Chitinimonas arctica: one gene and its partner. The protein of the gene in region 2 binds, or shares a complex with, the protein of the main gene of each other region. Links are inferred from orthologs where the notes say so. Each region holds a gene or a part of one and is shown on either strand. Other genes may lie near its edges.

Evidence for each region.
Region 1: the proteins of tldD (region 2) and pmbA are in contact, whole or in part, in a solved structure (PDB 5NJ9), measured with the Escherichia coli proteins. The link is inferred for Chitinimonas arctica from one-to-one orthologs.

What each region holds. Positions count from the first base shown.
Region 1 is NZ_CP041730.1:5,233,080-5,240,875, forward strand. The notes cover bases 2,293-5,088. They hold pmbA (metalloprotease PmbA), read right to left. Parts: upstream 4,468-5,088; coding sequence 3,118-4,467; downstream 2,293-3,117. Other genes in these bases: FNU76_RS23665 (DUF1800 domain-containing protein), read right to left, coding at 2,293-2,781; yjgA (ribosome biogenesis factor YjgA), read left to right, coding at 4,594-5,088. Outside these bases: FNU76_RS23660 (DUF1501 domain-containing protein), read right to left, coding at 1-1,223; more of FNU76_RS23665, read right to left, coding at 1,267-2,292; more of yjgA, read left to right, coding at 5,089-5,178; mog (molybdopterin adenylyltransferase), read left to right, coding at 5,165-5,740; FNU76_RS23685 (PLP-dependent cysteine synthase family protein), read right to left, coding at 5,987-6,832; FNU76_RS23690 (DUF885 domain-containing protein), read left to right, coding at 7,191-7,796.
Region 2 is NZ_CP041730.1:4,273,082-4,279,896, reverse strand. Bases 1,579-4,390 are described here. They hold tldD (metalloprotease TldD), read right to left. Parts: upstream 3,805-4,390; coding sequence 2,353-3,804; downstream 1,579-2,352. Other genes in these bases: FNU76_RS19640 (carbon-nitrogen hydrolase family protein), read right to left, coding at 3,975-4,390; FNU76_RS19650 (GNAT family N-acetyltransferase), read right to left, coding at 1,877-2,356; FNU76_RS19655 (GNAT family N-acetyltransferase), read right to left, coding at 1,579-1,763. Also shown: FNU76_RS19665 (hypothetical protein), read left to right, coding at 70-360; FNU76_RS19660 (GNAT family N-acetyltransferase), read right to left, coding at 396-1,004; more of FNU76_RS19655, read right to left, coding at 1,089-1,578; more of FNU76_RS19640, read right to left, coding at 4,391-4,832; FNU76_RS19635 (YhdP family protein), read right to left, coding at 4,846-6,815. UniProt on the Escherichia coli protein: Metalloprotease involved in CcdA degradation. Suppresses the inhibitory activity of the carbon storage regulator (CsrA).

The sequences.
Region 1 (7,796 bases), 960 kb from region 2 along the record:
TGCACCGAAGTCGTCGGCAACCAGCGGCCTTCCCGGCTGATATCGTCCGGTCCGCCCAATAACAGTTTCGGGAAGGTGCCATAGGTACCGCCCTTGACCGCGCCGCCCATGACCAGATGGTGATTGCCCCAGGCATGGTCGCTACCGCCGCCGGAGGCCGGCTTGAGCGTGCGGCCGAAATCGGCCTGGGTAAAGGTGGTGACCTGGTTCAAGGCGCCCAGCTGGTTCAAGGCGTCGTAAAAGGATTTTAGCGCCGGGCCCAATTGATTTAGCAGGTCGGCGTGGCGCACCAGGTGGTTCGAGTGGGTATCGTAGCCGCCGTGGGAAACGAAGAATATCTGCCGGTTCTGCCCCAGGGATTGCCGCGCTTCGATGATACGCGCCACCTGCATCAGTTGCTTGGCCAGGCTGTTGTTCTGGCCATTGAACAGCGAGGTGATGCTGGAATTGCCGCCCAAGGCATTGGTCAGCGCCGCGCTGGCGTTAACGGCGCCGTTCATGGTGCCGACCGCCGCCTTGTGCAGCTCGTTACCCTCGTCCAAGGCGCGTAACTGGTTCATCGCCTGGTACATGGCATTGCTGGCCGGCGTACCGCCAAACCCGCTCAAACTCATTCCGCCGCTATTGGGAATAGCCAAAGGCGTGGTGGTATTGCCGACGGTGAACAGCGCATTGCCGCCGGTCGAAATAATCAGCGGCAAGGTGCCGCCATTGCCGACCAGATCGGCGATGCGGCCGCCCCAGCCACTGCGCGAAGGACCATTGCTGATGGCCGATTCCCATTGCGCCTGCTGGTGCGGATGCGAAAACAGGCTTTGCGGCCGATTGGACAGCACCGCATAGTCCGCCTTGCTCATAGGCCGGTTGAGCGTACCGACATTGAACTGGATGGCCAGCTTGCCGGCGTTCCAGATAGGCTGCAAGGGCGCCAGGCTGGCATGCAGCCCATAGGGCACGCCGTTCAAGGGAACCAGGCTGGATTGCGACAGGGCTAGCCCACCGGCGCTGCTGCTGCCGCGCGCAGCCAGGTAATCGGCGTAGCCGGCGGCATCGGTCGGCACAACGGTGTTGTTGCCATCATTGCCGCCGAACATGAAGATGCATACCAGCGCGCGGTAATCGTTGCCGGCCAAGGGCGCCGCCAGCGCCTCCAGTCGGCTCATTTGTTGCAGCATCGCCAGGCCGGCGGCGCTTTTCAGGACTTGTCTACGGCTGATGGCCATGGTCGTCTTCTCTATTCGGTACGCGCAATGGCGTGGCGCCTGCTCAGCGCTGGATCTGGAATTGCGGCGAGGTCGCTGCCAGGTAGAGGGCGGTACGCGCGCGGTTGTAGCTATCGGTGACGGAGATCGCGTCGACCGCCTGCTTGATGGTGCCGCGCATGGCTTCGCTCATGCTGCCGTGGAACAGCAACTGGTTGATGCGGTCGAGCAGCTTGCCGCTGTCCGGCGCCAGCGTCAGCCAGGGCCCCCATTCGATCTTGGTACCGAAACTGGCCGGTACCGACGCATCGGCGCTGATGCCGTTTGCCGCCAGCAAGGCATTCACGAAATTGGCGCGGGCAAACGCGGTGCTGGCGTTGTAGATGCCGAACTGCGGACCCTGCAGGCCGCCCACCAGGTAGTCGGCCGGGTAATAGTTGAACACCGAGGCAGGCGCATAGACATCCTGCGCCATGGTCGCGGTTTGCGAACGCAGGTAGCCGCCATCGCTGCGGCCGCCCAGCGTGCGCACCAAGCCCGCGGCGAACACGGCCGGCTCGCGCAGCTTGCCGTAGCCGGCTTCGCTCTTGCGATCGCCGCGCACTTCGCTGTCGAGCAGGATGGCACGGAAAACCGCCTTCATATCGCCCCGGACGCCGGCGCCGTTATCGTTGAAAGCAGCGCTGACACGTCCGACATAGGCTGGGCTGGGATTGCTGGTCGTCAGATGCTGGATCAATTGGCGGCCGATGAAAGGTCCCACATTCGGATGCTGGAACAAGCTATCGACGGCGGCCGCCAAGTCCTGCTCGGGGCTTTGACCTGCCGGCAAAACCTTGCCGTCCAGTAACTTCTTGCTGCCGCCATCGTGCCGATCGGCAAAAGGCACCATGCGGGCGCCGTAATTGCGCGGATTAGGCCATTTCGAAGCAACCCCGGGGCGTGGCGGATAGGTCCAGCCGGTCAGGGCATGGGCAAAGCCCTCGACCACTTCCTGGTCGTAGGCGGGAATGGGTGCGCCATGGCCGTCCAGCTGCTGGCTGCCGTCCGGATTGAGCTTCCAGACCCCGATGGAAAACAGCTGCATGACCTCGCGCGCATAGTTCTCGTTCGGCTCGGTACCACGCGTGGGATTGGGCTTGTCGTTGTTGACCATGTCGAGGTAGTCGCCCATGGCCGGACTGAGGGTGACCTCGTTGAGGATGTCGCGGAAGTTGCCGAAAGCATGGTTGAGCATGATGTGCTGGTACGGCGCCATGCCATAGGGCTGGTTGACCTCCATGCCCGATGCCACCAGGATCTGCGACAGCGCGAAGGCGGCCCGCTGGCGCAATTGATCGGGACCGGCAATCGCATTCTGGAAGAAGCGGTGCTGCAACAAGAACATGGTGTAATTGTCGCGATAGCAGGTACTGCCCGAGCCGGCCGGGCAACCCACCATGGAGTTGCCGTCGAGATAGGGAAACGTACCGTAGCCAGTGGTCGGCTGGGCGAACTGCTTGTCCAGAAAGCCGGCCAAACCCAGTCGCTTGACCTCGGCCAGGGACGCATCGGTCGGGCCGAAGCTGGACTGCTCCAACAGGCGCAGGGCATCCGCCTCGCTGACGTCGGCGACCGGCGGAATGGTCGGCGGGACCGTTGGGGCACCGTGGGAGGAACGGTAGGCGGCACCGTGGGGGGCGTGGTGCCGCCGGTCCCGCTGTCGCCGCCACCGCCGCCGCAGGCGGAAAGAGCCAATAGCAGGAACAGGGCCGCCAAACGTCTGGGCGCTTTTATCGAGTGCATCGCAATCTTCAATTATCCGGCTTAACGATGGGCACGGATTATGCCGTGTTGGCGGCAAAAATCATGACGCAGACATAAAAATAAAATGACAGCTGCGTTTTTTGCCTACGCCAAGCCGGCTTGCTACCGTCTACTCACCGGCAACCATCATGTTTTCCACCAGGATGGAGCCCACGCGTTTGCTGCCACGCATCTCCCTATCCGAACCGATGGCCACGATGGCGCGGAACATCTCCTTCAGGTTGCCGGCGATGGTGATCTCTTCGACCGGGTGGACAATGCGGCCGTTTTCCACCCAGAAGCCTGCGGCGCCCCGCGAATAATCGCCGGTAATACCGTTGATGCCCTGCCCCAATAGTTCGGTGACATACAAACCGGTGTCGAGCCGCTTGAGCATATCGGCGAAACCGCCTGCGGTCGGCGCGACAATCAGATTGTGGTTGCCGCCGGCATTGCCCGTGCTCTTCATCCCCAGCTTGCGGGCGGAATAACTACCCAGGAACCAGCCGTTCAGCACACCATCGCTGACCAGTTCACGCTGCCGGCAGGCCACGCCCTCGGCGTCGTACGAGGAACTGGCCAAGCCGCGCGCCAGGAAGGGATCTTCGCTGATCTGCACGATGGGCGAAAATACCTGCTGGCCAAGCGAATCCAGCAGGAAGCTGGCCTTGCGATACAGACTGCCGCCCGACACCGCGGATACCAGGTGGCCGATCAAGCCCGCCGCCAGGCTGGGATCGTACAGAACCGGGTAGTCGCCGGTCTTGATACGGCGGGCGCCCAGGCGGGCGATGCCGCGTTCGCCGGCGGTACGGCCGACCTGCTCCGCCGCCTCCAGATCGGCGGCCGCGCGTGCCACGCTGTACCAGTGGTCGCGCTGCATGGCTTCGCCTTCCTGGGCGATCACCGCACAGGAAATCGAATGGCGCGAGCTGACATTGAGTCCGATAAAGCCGTGTGAATTGCCATAGATGGATTGGCCGACATGGCTCGATACCGTCGCCCCCTCGGAATTGCTGATGCGGCCATCGACCGAGCGGGCCGCGTCTTCGCAGCGGCGGGCCAGGTCGATGGCGGTCTCGACCGGCAGGTCCCAAGGGTGATAAAGGTCCAGTTCGGGAAACACGCTAGCCATCTGATCCGCATCGGCCAGGCCGGCTGCTTCGTCCTCGGCGGTGTAGCGGGCGATGGCCAAGGCCGCCCCCACCGTCTGCGCCAAGGCTGCCGGAGAAAAGTCCGAAGTACTGGCGTGGCCCTTGCGCTGGCCGACATACAGCGTGACGCCCACTCCCTTGTCGCGGTTGTACTCTATGGTCTCCACCTCGCCCAGCCGCACGCTGACGCTCTGGCCTACCCCTTCGGATACGTCCACATCGCAACTGCTGGCGCCTTGACGCTTTGCTTCGGCCAGCACATTTTCGACCAGTTCGCGCAACGCGGCCTGGCTGTAGGAAAAACCGGGTTCAAGGGATTGGGTCACAGGGATCTCAGTAAAAAATAAAAACGGAAAATGGCGACCGGAATGGCGCAATCGTGTCGCGCGATTGGGTGACCGACGCGGCGGTCCGGTATCATATCAGCCCGCACCACTACCAAGCCGGCCGCTATGTCTCACAAGCCCCAATCCGATCCTGGTCTCGAAGCCGATTTTGACGACGAAGACGACATCGAATATGTCAGCAAAAGCCAGCTGAAGCGCGAAATGAACGCGCTGCAAGCGCTGGGTGTTGCCCTGATGGAACTGTCCAAGGCGCAACTGAAGAAGCTGAATCTGCCCGAAGAGCTGCAGACCGCCATCAAGGATGCGCAAAAGATTACCGCCAACGGCGCCATCAAGCGACAACGTCAATATATAGGCCGCTTGATGCGAGATGTCGATCCCGCCCCCATCCAGGCCTTCCTGGCCAGCCTGCGAGGCGAGAACAGCCGCCAGACCGCCTGGTTCCATCAATTGGAGCGGACCCGCGACGAGTTGCTGGCCGACGATCAAGCCGTTGCCGCACTGATCACCGAGCATCCGCAGATCGATATCCAGCAGTTGCGGCAACTGGTGCGCAATGCCCGCACCGAACGGGCCGCGCAAAAGCCGCCCAAGCATTTCCGCGCGCTGTTCCAGTTCCTGAAGGAGCTGTATCCGGAACCCGCCTTGCTGGAGAAAGACGCGGACGAAGCCGAGGATGACGATGAATAGCACCCTGCGTATCGGCCTGGTCTCCATCAGCGACCGCGCCAGCGCGGGCGTTTATGTGGACCGTGGCCTGCCTGCCTTGCAGGATTGGCTGGCGGCCACCCTCAGTACCCCTTACGAAACGCTGGAGCGGCTGATCGCCGACGAACAGGACCTGATCGAGCATACGCTCAAGGCCCTGGTCGACGAGCACGGCTGCGGCCTGGTCCTGACCACGGGCGGAACCGGCCCCGCGCCGCGCGACGTCACGCCGGACGCCACCCTGGCGGTGGCCGACCGGGTCATGCCCGGCTTTGGCGAACAGATGCGCCAGATCAGCCTGCGGTTCGTCCCCACCGCCATCCTGTCGCGCCAGCTTGGCGTCATCCGCAAGCAGGCGCTGATCCTCAACCTGCCGGGGCAGCCCCGGGCCATCCAGGAAACACTGGAAGGACTCAAGGATAAGGATGGTACGGTGGTGGTGCCCGGTATCTTCGCCGCCGTGCCCTATTGCCTGGACTTGATCGGCGCCGCCCGGATCGAAACCCGGGAAGAGCGGGTAAAGGCCTTCAGGCCTAAATCGTAACGATTGGACACGATATGTGCGGTGTGCCAATGCGACATGCCGCCGTCCAGTAATACCGATGCATGATTTTCTTGAAAAACAGATTGAGTAAAAGCCCGCTTTACGCCAGGCAGATAATGGCAAAGCGTCGGTAATTATCCGAGCATGTTTGATTTCATTCTTTGGTTGCACGGCTCGGTGGCTTACCGCGGCGAGCGCCAGGCGCATGAGTATCCAGCTCAGCGCCCGGCAACCCTGCCTCACCCCTTAACTACCCAATCGCTCCAACACCGGCAACGCGCCCCCCGCCACCGCCGCGGCGACTGCGGCGTCCGCAGCGACGGTATCGATACCGCGCTCGGCATACCACGCCTCGCGATAGTAGCTGTGGGCATAACGCTCACCGCTATCGCACAGGATGGTCACGATGGAGCCGCTTTCCCCCGCCGCCTGCATCTGCTGCGCCAAGGCCAGCACGCCAATGAAATTCGTGCCGGTCGAGCCGCCCACGCGCCGGCCCAGCCGTTGGCTGACGTAGCGCATGGCCGCCAAGCTCAGGTCGTCCGGTACCTTCAGCATGGCTTCCACGCACGATGGGATAAAGCTGGGCTCCACCCGTGGCCGTCCTATGCCTTCGATGCGCGAGCCGCACGGCAGGGTCAGGCTGGTGTCGGGCGCACCGCTCAGTTCGGTACGGTAATAGTCGAAAAACACCGAGGTTTCCGGGTCCACGCACAGGATGCGGGTACCGTAGCGGCGGTAGCGCACGTAGCGGCCCAGGGTGGCGCTGGTTCCGCCGGTACCGGGACTGCAGACGATCCAGGCCGGCACCGGGTGCGGCTCTTCGCTCATCTGCTTGAAGATGGACTCGGCGATATTGTTGTTGGCCCGCCAATCGGTCGCCCGTTCGGCATAAGTGAACTGATCCATGAAGTGGCCGCCCAGCTCGCGCGCCAGCCGGGCCGATTCGGCGTTGATGGCGCCGGGATCGTCCACCAGATGGCAGCGGCCGCCGTAGAACTCGATCGCCGCGATCTTGTCCGGCGAAGTGCTGGCAGGCATCACGGCCACGAAAGGCAGCCCCAGCAGGCGGGCAAAATAGGCTTCCGACACGGCGGTGGACCCGCTGGAAGCCTCGATGACGGTACTCCCTCGCGCAACCAGCCATTGGTCAGGGCATAGAGAAACAGCGAACGGGCCAGCCTGTGCTTGAGACTACCGGTCGGATGGCTGGATTCGTCCTTGAAGTACACATCGATGCCGGGTAGCCAGGCAAGGTTAGTGGTATCAGATGGGTATCCGCCGAGCGGTTGAAGTCGGCTTCGATCTTGTGGATGGCATGGGCCAACCAGTCGCGTTGGGGCATGAGGGGTGTCGCTTTCATGGCATAGGATTGCAATCTTACACTTTCGAGTCGCCGCGGCACCGTTCAAGCTGGCAGAATGCCCCGCTCTAGCGAGGAGGAGCTGACATGAAAAAAAAAGCATGGCTGATCGCGGCGGGCCTGACCATGGCCATTGGTGGAGCGGTGGCCAACACCGTCTATTTCCGTCCCTGGTCCATCAATACGTTTTTCAATCGGGTATCCCTGACCGAAGGCCTGGATTCGCCGCAGATTCTGTCCGATCTGCGACTGTTCGAAAGCTGGGGTTTACGCGGACATAACGCCAAGCTGGACGATATCTCGGACGCCCACGAGGCCAGCAAGCTGGCCCGGGCAAGACGGGATCTGGATACCCTGCTGGGCTATCAGCGGGCGAAACTCTCGGCCGAGGAGCAACTCTCCTACGACACCATGCGCATCGCCCTGACGCACCAGTTGGCGGGCGAAGCTTTCCGTTACCACGATTATCCGATCAACCAGCTTTGGGGCGAGCAGCTCACCCTGCCCAACTTCCTGGTCAACACCCACCAGATCAGCGACCTGACCGATGCCGAACACTATGTAGCCCGCCTGCGCGCCATCCCGGCCAAATTGGCGCAAGTGCGGGCCAAACTCGCCGAACGCGAGCAACGCGGCATCGTCGCGCCGCATTTCGCCCTGGCGAAGTCCCTGCTGGGCATGAGCGAATTCGTC
Region 2 (6,815 bases):
GTCTTGATTGACGCACGCGTCAACTTATCGCCACACTCGCGCATTTTCCACGACCATAGGAATGAACCCATGAAAGCCCTTGCCCTGATTGCCGCCACCCTGTTGGCCTCCAGCGTCTTTGCCGCCGAACCCGCCGCACCCGCCAAGCACAGCTGCACCGCGCCCGAACATCCAGGCAATCTGGCCAGCGAAAGCCAGCAGAAGTCCTTCAACAAGGCCAACAAGACCTACGGCGAATGCATCAAGCAGTTCGTCGATGCCCAGAACCAGATCGCCAAGGCCGCCGCCGATGCCGGCAATGCCGCCATCAAGGAATACAACGAATACGCCAAGCAGATGAATGCTTTGGCCGGGAATTGATCAAGCTATCAATCCCATGATCGGGAAATGACTGGCTAGGGTGGACTACCCAGCCGCTTCAGCGTCTCGCTGGCGGCCAGGGTGCCGCCCGACCAGTCGCGCAGACTACGGCCTGCCAGCTCGGACCAGGACTCGACCATCTCGCCGGCGAAGGATACGAAATCCGCCGTCGCCGGACGTAGCTTGGCAGTGCCCTGCCCCTCTCCCGCGCTCAGTTTCATCGACAGCGTCTTGGCTAGTTCGATCAGCTCGGTGTTGTAGGGCAGGAAATACATCGCCACCTCCTCCACCCCGACATTGCGGGCGTGCAGGATGGCCCGTTGCAACATGCGGCCGGCGATGCCGCGCCGGCGCTGGTCAGTCGCGACGCTGACGCCCAGCTCCGCCATTCGATTGGCGGGGTCGATGGCCAGATGGGTCAAGCCTGCCAGCACCAGCCGGCAGTCGATTTCACGCCAAACGCCAAACAGCGCATCCTGCGTAAAATCCAGACGCCGAACATAGGCGACGATGGTTTCGTCACTCGCCGGACTGGAGAAGCGCTGTAAGCGGTCGGTCCCGTCCAGCGCCAGCAGATGCGCCTGGATGGCTGGCAGATCAGCTAGTTGCAGGCGGCAGACCAAGTTTGCTTCGGAATTGGGCATAACGGACTCCTGTGGTGATCAGGTGCCGTGTCGTCTCCTGCGCAATGTGGCCATTCTGGCTTTGTGCATTGCACCATTTCCTTTTTATGCCCGCCGGCAGCTAAATGCAACCCTTTTCGACCAGGGAGCCGCACCCGCTTCGGTGAGGCGATCTTTCAGTGTTGCCGTGGCGATGGTGTATTTCCGCCGGATATGCCCGCCGTCCACCTGCTCCTCGCCGATCTCGCGCATCCCCAGGCCGGTCAGAATCTTGACCGACGCCCAATTATCCAGCCGGGACGTCGCCACGATGGATTCAAAAGGCGCGCCTTCCAGTTTGTATCTGAAGCATTCGCGCGTCGCCAATTCCGGCGCGTAATCGTTCACCACGGCCGTAACCGCTTCCGTACCGTAGTGCTGTCCCCAGGCCGATGGCTCAAAGACGTAAGCCAGTTCGGATTGGCCCGGTCTTTCGCCGTGGCCGAGCACGACCTGGCCGATAAATTGATTATCGCCACGCTTCCTCACGGCCAGCGAGCTGAAGGGGTCGTGCTCACGCCAGCGCGTCTGCCAGATGTCGAGCCGCGCCCCTGTTCGCTCCACCGCCCAAGGCTGGCCATCGCGGTATTTTTCCATTGCCGCAGGATTGCCGAACAGGCGGCAATAATCAGGGACCAGCGGCTCGGGAAGCGACTCGAGTTCGAGTCGCTCGGTACGGATCTTGACGGTGAGGCGGTCGCGCTCGACGAAGCTAATTTGCGCGCTCGGTAAAATATGCATGGATGTCCATCCTGAGATCAATCGATAGGAAGGATTAAACCTACATAGGCCGACACGGCTTGCTGGTTGTTCTGTACCGGGAGTTCCGGTTTTTTGCAGGCTGTGCCGGGGGGTCAGGCTGCCGGCAGCGGCTTGCTCATCTGCTGGGAGGTAGGCTGAAAGCCCAGGCTGCGGTACAAGGCGGCTGCCGCGTCGTTATAGGCGAACACATTCAACCCCAGGCTGGCGGCGCCCAGGCGGATGGCTTCCGCCTCGAAGGCTTGCATGGCGGCGCGGCCCAGGCCCTGGCCGCGATGGGCCTCGTCGATCAGGATATCGTACAGCCAGGCCTGCTTACCCGCGCCATGCCGGTTCAGGGCGAACCACACCACTCCCACCGCTTCGCCTTCGTCGGAGATGACGTCGAAGAAGTGATGCTCGGGCGTGGCCAGCCCCTGCGGCAGCAGCTTGGCCATCTGTTCGGCGGCCTTGGCGGGCGCGTCGGCCGCGTCCCAGCGGCCGGAGCGGATATTGCTCGCCACATAGCCGTCCAGGCTCAACCGGTAGAAGTCGGCATAACGCGAGGCCGTCATCCGCCTCAGGCTGATGCTCATGCCGTGCCGCCCACCGTCAAACCACCATCGATGCGGATGGTGGGCTGGCCGACGCCGACCGGCACGCTCTGGCCATCCTTGCCGCAGGTGCCCACGCCGGCATCCATCCGCAGATCGTTGCCTATCATCCCGACCCGGGTCAGCACGTCGGGGCCGTTGCCTATCAGGGTCGCGCCCTTGACCGGGTATTGAATCTTGCCGTCTTCCACCCAGTAGGCTTCGCTGGCGGAAAAGACAAACTTGCCGCTGGTGATATCCACCTGGCCCCCGGCGAACTGCACCGCGTACAAACCGCGCTTGATCGAAGCGATGATTTCTTCCGGCGAGGTATCGCCGTTCATCATCACGGTGTTGGTCATGCGCGGCATGGTCAGATGGGCATAGCTCTCGCGCCGGCCGTTGCCGGTGGACGCCACGCCCATCAGGCGGGCATTCAGGCTGTCCTGCAGATAGCCCTGCAACACGCCGTCCTCGATCAGGACCGTGCGCTGGGTCGGCGTGCCTTCGTCATCGACATTGAGCGAGCCGCGCCTATCCTGGATGGTGCCGTCGTCCACCACGGTCACACCCTTGGCCGCCACCCGCTGGCCCACCTTGCCGGCGAACGCCGAACTGCCCTTGCGGTTGAAATCCCCTTCCAGGCCGTGGCCGATGGCTTCGTGCAGCAGGATGCCCGGCCAGCCGCTCCCCAGCACCACCGTCATCTCGCCGGCCGGCGCCGGCCGCGCATCCAGGTTGACCAGGGCTTGCCGCACCGCCTCGCGGGCATAGCCTTGCAGCACTTCGTCGCTGAAATAGGCGTAGTCGAACCGACCACCCCCGCCGACATGGGCCGATTCGCGCCGCCCGTTCTGTTCCACGATCACCTGCACGCCGACCCGTACCAGGGGGCGCACATCGGCGGCGCGGTGGCCGTCGTGGCGGGCGATATAGACCACCTCGTATTCACCCGAGAGGCTGGCCATGACCTGGCTCACGCGTGGATCCAGGCTGCGCGTATAGCTTTCCAGGCGTTCCAGCAAGGCGACCTTGCCCGCTTCGTCCAAGCTGCCCAAGGGGTCGATGGGTGCATAGAGCTGCCGGCCAGGCACGGCTTGCACGGCGCGGCTGGTGCCTTGCCCACCCTGCCGGCCGATGGCGCGCGTGGCATGGGCGGCGGATTGCAGAGCGGCCAGGCTGATATCGTCCGAATAGGCGAACGCGGTCTTCTCGCCGCTGACCACCCGCACCCCGACTCCCTGATCGATATTGAAGCTGCCGGATTTGACCATGCCCTCCTCCAGGCTCCAGCCTTCGGCCCGGCTGTACTGGAAGTAGAGATCGGCATAATCGACCTGGTGGGTCATGATCTCGCCGAACACCCGGTCCAGCGCGGCATCATCCAGTGTGTAAGGGCTCAGCAGATATTGATCGGCGGTAGCAATGGCCGATGAGTTGGCAGCAGTCATAAGGATTTCCGTCTTGGTTGCGGGCCGGCCGCCCTGGCGGGCACCGGCCGAAAAGCGGTAGGGAGCCGTACGAGTGTGCCACTGTCACGCCGCACCCACACTTTTTTTACACGAAGAGCACTTAACCCGTGTGAAGGCAGATCGTTTTGTTCAGCCCCTACCCGGCTGCTTCAACTGAATACTCTATGCGACAAGGCAGGCAGGCTTTGCCGCAGGCGGGCCTGGTAGTCGCGGTCGATCTCGGCCACCACCACGCCGGAGCCGCGCGGCAACCGGTCCAGGACGATGCCCCAGGGATCGACGATCATGCTGTCGCCATGGGTTTCGCGTCCGTTGCGATGAAAACCGCCCTGGGCCGAGGCAATCACATAGGCCAGGTTCTCGATGGCGCGCGCCCTGACCAGGGTCTCCCAGTGCGCCCGCCCGGTGGTCTCGGTAAAGGCGGCGGGCACCACCAGCACATCGACGGCCTGCATGCGCCGAAACAGCTCGGGGAAGCGCAGGTCATAGCAGATGCCCAGGCCGACCCGGCCGAACGGCGAGTCGAACACCACGATTTCGTCGCCGGCGGTGATGGTGGCTTCCTCGCGGTAGGTTTCGCCGCCCATCTCGAATCCGAACAGGTGGATCTTGTCATAGCGGGCCGCCAACTGGCCCTTGTCGTCGAAGACCAGGGTGGTATTGCGGACTTTGACCGGATCCTCGGTCCAGAGCGGCACCGAGCCGCCCACCAGCCAGATGCCCAGCTTCTTGGCGGTGCGCGACAGGAAATCCTGTATCGGACCGTGGCCGGGCTGCTCGCGCACCGCCACCTTGTCGCTATCGCGCAGGCCGAGGATGGCGAAATACTCGGGCAAGACCACCAGCCGGGCGCCTTGCCGCGCCGCCAGCCGGATCAGTACCTCGGCTTCCGTCAGATTGGCGCTGACCGTGGGTCCGGAAGCCATCTGGACGGCGGCGACGCGCAGGCCGCCTTCAGTGGCGGCCCGGGCGGCTGCCTGTTGTGTCGAATGCGCACGGGTGGACATGGCGAATCCTTTCTTATTTTGTCGGCGTCGCGCCTACTCGCGTCACCTGTGGGTCGTCCCATTGGCCTGTGATGTCGTACTCGTAGGCGATCAACTGGCCAAGCGGGTCCTTCAGTACGCGCTGCAACAGGAATGCGCCGACCCCGACCACCGGATTGGCCAAAGCCAGCCCGGCGCCGACCGCCAGGCTGTCACCCACGGTAGGGACGATGCGCACCCTTAGCTTCTGGGTTTCGCGCGCGATATCCGCTTCGCCGCGAAACAGGACTTGGGCGGCCGGTCCGACGATGACCAGATTGTCGGTCGAGACCACGCCCTTGCTGATCTTACTATCGCCCTCGATGCGATCGAAGGCAAAGCCCTCGCTGAACACATCGCGGAAATCCAGGCTCAGGCGCCGCTGCAGCGATTGCAGGCTGAGAATGCCCAAAAGCCGGCCGACGCCCGGTTCGATCTTGGCGAACTGGCCATTACTGGCCTTCAGGTTGAAATTACCGCTCATGCTGGGATAGTCGGGCGCCAGCGGCGAGCCGCGCCAGACCAGTTCGCCTCGCAAGGCTCCCCCGCCGCGCCGCATCGTTTCCGGATAGCCGAATCGGCCCAGCAGCTTGCCGACATTGTCGGAAGCTATATCCAGCTTGACGCGCGTTACCCCGGCCTCGCCGCCGGCCTGCCACACGCCCTGCATATTCAACCGTCCGTCGGGATTGACCAGGGTCAGGCTGTCTATCAGCCAATTCTCCCGCTGCTGTTGCGCTTTTACGTCAAGTCGGCCCAAGGCATGATCGCGATAACGAAAATCCTCCGCCACCACATCGAGCGCCGGCAACTGCCGCTCGCGCTTGCCGGCGGTGGCCGCGGCGCCGGCGACTTCGGGCAGCGGCAGCACCAGCCGTCCCAGGCGCGCATGTAGACGTCCCTTGCCGGCCGGCGACCAATCGGCCCTGCCTTCCACCTGCTTGCTGACCGCGCTCAATTGCCAGGCGCCGTCGGCTTGCGGCACGGCGCGCAGCGATAGATCGTCCAATTGATTGCCGGCCATCGTCAAACGGTCGGTACGCAGTTCCACGCCCGTCAGTAGCGGCGCGGTGCCTCCGGTAGCCGCGCCGCCCATGCCGCCCTCCTGCAACAGATCCAGCCAGGGATCCAGGGCCAGCTCGGGCAGATTGGCCGTCAGCCATAAGCCATGGCCGGCGGGCGTGGGCTTGCCGCTGCCGATATGGATACCGCCTCGTTCGATACGCCAGCCGGCAGGTCCTGGCGTGCGGCTGAGATCCACATTGAGCACGTTACCCAAACTCACCTGCCACGTCTCCAGGCTATCGCCTGCATCCAGCATCAGCTTCAGCGGACGGGGCTCGCCTGTCGGTTTTCCGAATGGCGCGGGCAGATCGATGCGGGTTTCCCGCAGCGGGGCCTCCAGATTCATTTGCCAGCCGTGCTTGGGTAAATCGAGCTGCACGCGGAAATCGGTGCTGCCGCTGATCCGCTCGGCCAGCGGCAGCCCGTAGCGGCGCGCGGCTGCCCCGCTATCGGCCCGGCCATTGGCAAGGATCTGCACGGCGCCGTCCACGCCGCTACCCACATCGGCCCGCAGCGACCCGCCCAGCGCCTTTGCCTGCAAGCCGCGCCCGGAGATGCCTTGCTCGCTGAAACCAAGCTCGCCATTCAGCTCGCTCAACTCGGGCATGGCTTCGCCGATTTGCAGCCGGTTACCGGTAAAGCGGTAACGACCCGTCACACGGGTGGCATCGGCATTCTCGAAGGGAATATCCAGTTTCAGGTCAAGCTGGCCGTTACCGCTGGCGCGGGCCGCCTTGCCCAATCCGTCCAAGGTCGCATCCAGGGGACTCTGCGCGATAAAGCGGAAAAATTCGGCGCTCGGGCCGCTGACCGCGCCATTGATGCGGATAGCGGTACTGGTCTCCAGATCGTCGATCACGGCATCGGCCCGTTCGACCGAGGTATCCAGGATTTTACCGG